2 regions of the Microbacterium sp. BG28 genome follow, and region 1 is predicted to be linked to the other one. Evidence: riboswitches for the same ligand, from Rfam matches in the RefSeq annotation. Region 1 holds a riboswitch; the other holds the start of a gene.
The links. A riboswitch is a leader RNA that binds a small molecule or an ion and turns the genes downstream of it on or off. The one in region 1 is predicted to bind thiamine pyrophosphate.
Positions count from the first base shown of each region.

Region 2: it holds a riboswitch for thiamine pyrophosphate, as region 1 does, so the genes downstream of both, thiM (hydroxyethylthiazole kinase) here and SK224_RS12350 (ECF transporter S component) in region 1, are expected to answer to the same signal.

Region 1 covers NZ_JAXCHA010000003.1:241,684-245,715, forward strand. Annotated here, with positions in the region: gene SK224_RS12340 (PPOX class F420-dependent oxidoreductase) at 1-20, shown strand, start outside; gene SK224_RS12345 (D-alanyl-D-alanine carboxypeptidase) at 39-1,619, opposite strand; TPP riboswitch at 1,657-1,767, shown strand; gene SK224_RS12350 (ECF transporter S component) at 1,760-2,398, shown strand; gene SK224_RS12355 (ABC transporter ATP-binding protein) at 2,395-3,858, shown strand; gene SK224_RS12360 (energy-coupling factor transporter transmembrane component T) at 3,855-4,032, shown strand, end outside.
Region 2 covers NZ_JAXCHA010000002.1:1,016,807-1,020,838, forward strand. Annotated here, with positions in the region: gene SK224_RS10845 (bifunctional hydroxymethylpyrimidine kinase/phosphomethylpyrimidine kinase) at 1-707, opposite strand, end outside; gene thiE (thiamine phosphate synthase) at 704-1,351, opposite strand; gene thiM (hydroxyethylthiazole kinase) at 1,348-2,157, opposite strand; TPP riboswitch at 2,149-2,240, opposite strand; gene SK224_RS10860 (NADPH-dependent F420 reductase) at 2,433-3,011, shown strand; gene SK224_RS10865 (putative zinc-binding metallopeptidase) at 3,095-4,032, shown strand, end outside.

The sequences.
Region 1 (4,032 bases):
CCCCCGACTTCCGCGCCTGAGAGCGGGCTCCGCGCGGCTCAGACGAGGCCGAAAAGCTCGAGCGGATGCGTCAGCCGCCACCACGGGCTGGGGCCGTCCAGCTCGCCGTCGAGCACCACGTCGACGGTCGTCGCGTTCTTCGGGCCGGTCGCGACGAGGGAGCCGACGACCTCGCCCTGTTCGCGGGCGTCGCCGAGATCGAACGAGGTCGCGAGTGTCGCCGCGGAGCCGTTCCACAGCACCACATCGGCGTCGGCCGCGGTCACGATCGGAACGGTCGCGCCCCACCGTGTCTCGACCCGACCGACCATCGTGCCGGCCGCGACCGAGGGCGTGAGCTGCAGTTCCTGCTCGACCTGGGCGAAGAGGGCGCGGGTAGCCGCATCCCGCGTCTCGACGTCGGGCTGGCCGAGCGTCGCGGCGTAGATGCGCACGGTGGTGTCGCCGATCGTGACGTCCTTCGCGGCGAGCAGATTGTAGGAGTCGAGCGTGCCGGTCTTGAGGCCGACGACGCCGGGGTCTGCGAGCAGATTGTTCGTGTTCTCGACGAGGCCCGCTCCGGGAAGTTCCACGGAGGGGGTGCGCACGATCTCGGCGATGACGGGATCGGCGAGCGCGCGCTTGGCGACCTCCAGCAGAGCTGCGGGGGTGGCCGCGTTCTCGGCCTCGATGCCGGCCGGGCCGGCGATCGTGATGCCCGTCAGCCCGTGCGCTGCGAGCCAGTCGTTGGCCGCTCGCGCGTAGACCGCGTTGTTGGGCCAGATGGTGTCGGCGAGGCGGTCGGCGTAGTTGTTCGCGGACCCCATGAGCATGCCCTGCAGCATCTGGTACTCCGTCAGCGTGCCGCCCACCGGAACGTCGAGCGCCGACTCACCGTTGCGGCGGTACGACCAGTACTCGCGCTCGTCGGCCGCGCTGAACGCGAACTCCCGGCCCTGTTCCCCCGCGGCCAGGGGCATCTGGTCGAGCACGACCATCGCGGTCACGACCTTGGTGATGCTCGCGATCGAACGGGCATCGGCGCTGGAGGTGAGGGGGGAGCCAACGCCGTCGACGACGACAGCGGCGCTGCCCTCGCCCGGCCACGCTCCGACGGCCGCCGCCGCGGGTGTGGGCTCGACGACCGATGCCTGCACGGTTGGGGTGATCGCGTGCAGCGGCCAGAGCAGAGTGGTGCCGCAGTACGCCGCGATCACGGCGACGATCAGCGCGATCGGAACAAGGACGCCGGGACGCCACGGCGTGCGGCGGGGGGCACGCGCGAGCAGGTCCGCAGCGACAGGGGTGAACGAGGCGGCCCCCGCAGCCTCCAGCTGCGGAACCGCCCGGGACGCGCTGGTGACGGTGGCCTCATCGACCCAGCTCAGCGCCGTCGTCGCCGGTGGTACGACGACCGGCACGGATGCGGCGGCATCCTGTGCGGGCGCGGCGGCATCGGTCGTGTCGTCGAAGCTCGCGGCGGCGATCATCGCGGGCGTGGATGCCGCGTCGACGGGCGCGGACGGCACCTCGATCTCGAGATCGTCGGGCGGCAGAGGAGCCTCGTCGACGAATGGCTCGGCGTCTCCGCCGCGGCGCAGCGAACGCCGAGTGGGCGGGGTCGGGCCAGTCACGGTCACCCGCCTACGGTAGCGCGAGCCGCGGGTCTATACTCGGCACGTCAACCACGGGAGTCCGGTGAGCCGGGCTGAGAGGAAGCGGATCCACGCTTCGACCGTCGAACCTGATCCGGATCATGCCGGCGCAGGAAGGAGCATCAATGCACACGTCCACGTCCACATCCGCTCGTTCTTCTCTCACCTCGCGCTGGCGCTGGCGGGTCGTCGACATCGTCGTCGCCAGCGTGATCGGCGTCGCCGCCGGCGTCATCTTCTGGGTCTGGGGTCAGGCCTGGACGCCGCTGAGCACGGCGCTCGCGTTCCTGCCGGGGCTCGAGGGTCTGCTGGCCGGCGGTTGGCTGTTCGCAGGTGTCCTCACGGGGCTCATCATCCGCAAGCCGGGCGCAGCGCTGTACGGCGAGATCGTCGCCGCCGTCGTCTCGATGGCACTCGGCACGCAGTGGGGCTTCACGACCTTCATCTGGGGCGTGGTGCAGGGGGTGGGCGCCGAACTCGGCTTCGCGCTGTTCGCCTACGCGAACTACCGGGTCTGGGTCGCTCTCGTCTCGGGCGCGCTCACGGGACTGGCCGTGGCGCTTCTCGACACGAACTTCTCCTCCATCGCCGCGTATGACGCGGGGCCCCGCGCGATCTACTTCGTCTCGGCGATCGCCTCCGGCATCGTCATCGCCGGGCTCGTCTCGTGGCTGATCGCGCGTGCGCTCGCCGCAACCGGAGCACTCGACCGGTTCGCCTCCGGACGCCAGGCGCGCATCGTCGAAGCCGCCGACGCGGCGTGACTCTCGGCGCGCGGGTCGTCGCCCGCGGGTGGGGGTGGCGGCACGCGGGTCGCAGGCGCTGGGCCGTCGCCGACATCGATCTCACGATCGAGCCCGGTGAACGCGTTCTCTTGCTGGGGGCGAGCGGTGCGGGCAAGTCGACGCTGCTGCGCGCCTTCGCCGGCGTGCTGGGCGGCGACGAGGACGGCGAGGCGACGGGGGAGCTGACCGTCGACGGTGCGCACCCCGCATCCGTCCGCGGCGCCGCGGGCATGGTGCTGCAGGATCCGGACGCGCAGGTGATCCTCGCCCGCGTCGGCGACGATGTGGCGTTCGGGTGCGAGAACCTCGGGGTGCCCGCCGACGCCATCTGGCCGCGGGTCGGCGAAGCGCTGGATGCGGTGGGGCTGTCGGTGTCGCTCGACCACCCGACCTCCGCGCTGTCGGGTGGACAGAAGCAGCGGCTCGCGCTCGCCGGTGCACTGGCCATGCGCCCGAAGCTCCTGCTGCTCGACGAGCCGACGGCCAACCTCGATCCCGACGGCGCCCGGCAGGTACGGGATGCGGTCGCCGCCGTCGCCGCCCGCACCGGGGCGACGCTCGTCGTCGTCGAGCACCGCGTCGACCTGTGGGCCGAGCTCGTCGACCGCGTCGTCGTGCTCGCGCCCGACGGCGGCGTGCTGGCGGACGGTACCCCCGCCGACGTCTTCGCCGCTGCGGCGGACGCCCTGACGCAGGCGGGCGTTTGGGTGCCGGGAGTCCCCGTTCGGATCACGCCGCGCCCGCGCGCAGGAGAGGCATCCCCGCTCGTCGTCGGCGCCGCTCTCGCGGTCGGGCGCCGACGGGTCGGGCGCCGCGAGGCGCTCGCCGCCGCGTCCGGAATCGACGTGCGGCTGAACGCCGGCCGGGCGCTCGCGATCACGGGAGCCAACGGCGCCGGCAAGTCCACGCTCGCGCTCACCCTCGCCGGGCTGCTGACGCCGGTCGGCGGCGAGGTGCGGGCGGCGGATGCGTTGGCCGCCGGCGTCGGATCCGACCCCTCGCGCTGGCGCGCAGCCCAGCTGCTCACGCGCATCGGCACCGTCTTCCAGGAGCCGGAGCACCAGCTGCTCACCGCGCGCGTGCGCGACGAGCTCGCTGTCGGTCCTCGCGCCCTGGGGCTCTCCGATGCGGAGGTGGCCGCGCGGATCGACCCGCTGCTGGAGCGCCTGCGTCTGGGGCGCCTCGCCGAGGCGAACCCCTTCACCTTGTCCGGCGGGGAGAAGCGCCGATTGACGGTCGCGGCCGTGCTCGCGACCGCGCCCCGCGTCATCCTGCTCGACGAGCCGACCTACGGGCAGGACGCGCGCACCTGGCGGGAGCTCGCGGATCTGATCGACGAGCTCCGTGCCGACGGCACCGCGATCGGCTTCGTCTCGCACGATCCCTCCCTCGTCGCGCAGCTCGCCGACGACGAGCTTCGGCTGGGGCAGCCCTCATGAGCCTGTTCGCGATCGACGCCTCGGCGAGCCCTCTGGGCCGGATCAACCCGGTCACCAAGCTCGTCGCGACCCTCGTCGTCTCCGTCACCCTGCTGCTGTCGATCGACCCGGTCTCGGCCGCGGTCACGCTCGGGTCGACGCTCCTGCTGCTGGCGTGCTCGCGGTTGCGGGCTC
Region 2 (4,032 bases), on a different contig from region 1:
CAGTCCCCGGTCGCGGCCGCGCGGGTCGCCACCGCGGACGACAGCGAGCATCCGGTGCCGTGCGTGTTGCGGGTGCGGATGCGGAGACCGGCGAACTCGGTGCTGGCGACCTCGCCGTCGACGATCTCGACGAGCGCGTCCGGCAACCGCTCCCCCGACAGATGTCCGCCTTTGGCGAGCACGCGCACGCCGTGCTCGCGCGCGACGGCGCCCGCCTGCGCGAGCACGTCGACCCAGGCGGTGGCCGCAGGCGCGCTCGAGAGGATCGCGAGCTCGGGGATGTTCGGGGTCACGAGGTCGACGAGCGGCAGCAGGCGCCGGAGGGCCTCCTCCGCATCCGGATCCAGCAGGCGGTCGCCGCTGGTCGCGACCATCACCGGGTCCAGCACGACGACCGGCGGGCGGACGCGGCCGAGCCATGCGCCCACCGTCTCGATCACCTCTGCGGTGGCGAGCATGCCGATCTTCACCGCATCGATCCGCACATCGTCGGAGACGGCATCGAGCTGCTCGGCGAGAAACGCGACCGGCGGCACGTGCACCGAACGCACACCGTGCGTGTTCTGCGCGACGAGCGCGGTGACGACCGCCATGCCGTACCCGCCGTTCGCGGCGATGCTCTTCAGGTCCGCCTGGATGCCGGCACCTCCCGTCGGGTCGGTTCCCGCGATGCTCAGCACCCGCGGAACGGCGCGCACGGCACTCATGCCGCATCCCATGCCGCGCGCAGCATACGAGCGGCATCCGCGGGGTCGCCCGCTCCGCAGATCGCAGAGACGACGGCAGCGCCCGCGGCGCCGGCTCGACGCAGCGGACCCAGGTCGGCCGCCGAGACTCCGCCGATCGCCACCGCCGGCAGCGCGCTCGCCGCGACGAGCCGCGCGAACCGCTCATGGCCCAACGGTGGCGGCGCATCGCGCTTCGTGGCGGTCGCGTGAAGCGCACCGATGCCGACGTAGTCCACGGCGTCGCCGCCGGATGCGGCGGCGAGCTGCTCGGGAGTGGCGGCGCTGAGACCAAGGATCGCGTCATCGCCGATCAGTGCGCGCACCGCGCCCGGCGGAAGATCGGTCTGTCCCACGTGCACTCCCGACACGCGCACCCCCGCCTGACGGGCGGCGAGGAAGACATCCACGCGGTCGTTGACGAGCAGCGCGACCCCCTCGGGCAGGACATCCGACACCCGCGTCACCGTGTCGAGGAAATGGCGCGCGGAAGCGTCCTTCTCGCGCAGCTGCACCGCCGTGACACCGTTCGCCGTCGCCTGGCGCACCACGTCGACGATGTCGTGGCCCGCCGCCGCGGCGATGCCCGCATCCGTCACGAGGTACAGCGAGAGATCCGCGTTCACGCGATCACCGCCCGGCTCCGCACCATGTCGGCGTCGAGGCCGGCGAGCGCGTCGAGGAACGCGACGGCGAAGCCACCCGGTCCCGCGGAGCGCTCCGCGGCGACCTCGGCGGCGACGTTGTAGACCGTGACCGCGGCGATCACCGCCGCGAGACGGTCCTCGTCGACGCCGGCGAACGCGGCCATGACGGCGCCGAGGGCGCATCCGCCACCGGTGACGCGTGTCAGCAACGCGTCGCCGTTACCGAGCCGCACCTCGCGGGCGCCGTCCGTGACCACGTCCACCGCGCCGGAGACGGCGACGATCGCACCGGTGGCCTGTGCGATGCGCCGGGCGGCGGCGACCGCATCCTCAACGCCGTCCGTCGCGTCGACTCCGCGGCCGCCGGCGCCCGAGCCATCCAGCGCGATGATCTCGGAAGCGTTGCCGCGCACGACCGCGGGACCCGCGGCGGCGAGCTCGGCGGCGAGCGCGGTACGCACCGGAAGCACACCGATCGCCACCGGGTCGAGCACCCAGGGAGTGCCCGCGTCGCGCGCGGCCGCCACGGCCTCGCGCATCGCCTCACGCTGCTCGGAGCCGGGCGTGCCGAGATTGACCAGGACCCCCGAAGCGATGCGCGCGAACGCTCCGGCTTCATCCGGGATGTCGACCATCGCGGGCGCGGCTCCGAGGGCGAGAAGGACGTTGGCGGTGAAGCCCGTGACCACCGCGTTGGTCAGACACTGCACGAGCGGGCCGCGTTCGCGCACCGCCCCCCAGGCCTGGATGGTGGATTCGATCAGGTTCTCTGGCGCGCGCGTCATGTGCGACATCCCTCCGCTCGTACTGACGAGATCAGGTTCGACGGGTGTGATCTCAGCCCCGTGGGGCACCCCGTGTCGTGTGTGTGGGTTCAGGTTAGCGGACGACTCGGGCACGTCAATCCCGTCGGCATGGGATGACGGGATTGCATCCGGCACCTCACGTGCAGGTCTGCGCCGCGGAGCCGATCGAGTGCGTATGAATGCCGCGGAGACGCTTGCGCCGGCGGCCGGATGGGACGATCGTCGGTGCCGTAGGTGCGAGGAGAGGACATCTCATGACGGAGTTCAGCATCATCGGCACGGGCAACATGGCCAACGCGATCGGCGGCGTGCTCGCGGACGGCGGAAGCAGCGTGACGTACATCGCCAAGGATCAGATCGGCGCCGCCCCGCTCTCCGGCGACGTGGTCGTGCTGGCCGTGCCCTACCCCGCTGTGGCGGGCATCCTCGACGCGTACGGCGCACAGTTCGACGGCAAGATCGTGGTCGACATCAGCAACCCGCTCGACTTCGACACCTTCGACTCGCTCACCGTTCCCGCCGGCAGCTCGGCCGCCGCCGAGATCCAGGCGAAGCTGCCGAACGCGCGCGTGCTGAAGGCGTTCAACACCACGTTCGCCGGCACGCTCACCTCCAAGAAGATCGGCGACCAGGCGACGACCGTCCTCATCGCGGGCGACGACGCCGCAGCGAAGCAGACCCTGTCCTCTGCCGTCGAGGCCGGCGGCGTGGGCGCCATCGACGCCGGCTCGCTGTCTCGCGCGCACGAGCTCGAGGCCTTGGGCTTCCTGCAGCTCACCCTCGCCGCCGGAGAGAAGCTCAGCTGGACCGGGGGCTTCGCGCTCGTGCGCTGAGGCCCGGAGTCCCCCTCACGAGGACCGCGGTTCGGGACCGCAAGCCCGCGCCACCGGGCTGTTCGCTCTGCCACGCTTTCCGGGTGAAAGCCTTCCGATGCCGCGTGTGCGGAAACGCCCTGTACTTCGAGAACTCCGTCTGCACGTCGTGCGGCACCCCGCTCGGCTTCTCCCGCACGGAGGGCGAGATCGTCCCGGTCGACGACACGGGCCGGTACGTGGATGCTTCCGGGACCGTGTGGCAGGTGTGCCGCAACCTCGACCTGTCCGGTTGCACGTGGCTGGCCGCAGTCGAGGGCGGTCAGTGCTCCGCGTGCGAGCTGACGCGGGTGCGACCCAACGACGCCGACCTCGTCGGTCTCTCCCAGTACCCGGTGGCCGAGCGCGCGAAGAGGTGGCTGCTCTTCGAGCTCGACCGACTGGGGTTCGCGGTCATCGGGAAGGCCGAGGACCCCGAGAAGGGGCTGTGCTTCGATCTGCTCTCGAGCGTGCAGGAGAACGTCGTCATCGGCCACGACGCGGGCGTCATCACGATCGACCTGGCCGAGAGCGACGACGCGTACCGGGTCAAGGTGCAGAAACAGTTGGGAGAGCCCTACCGCACCATGCTCGGACACTTCCGACACGAGGTCGGGCACTACATCGAGTGGCTGCTCGTGGAGAACACCGACCGCTCCGCCGAGGCCCGCGCGCTGTTCGGCGACGAGCGCGCCGACTACCAGGCCGAGATCGACCGTCACTACTCCGAGGGGCCGCCGGCCGACTGGCAGGCGCGCTACATCTCGACGTACGCGACCATGCACCCCTACGAGGACTTCGCCGAGACGTGGGCCCACTTCCTGCACATCACGGACACGCTCGAGACCGCCGACCAGTACGGCCTAGTCACGTTCCCAGGACTCGACGCGTTCAACACGTTCCGCGACGTCGTGACCGAGGTCTGGATGCCGCTGGCCACCGCGCTCAACATGATCAACCGCTCGATGGGCAAGAGCGACTTCTACCCGTTCGCCCTGCCAGA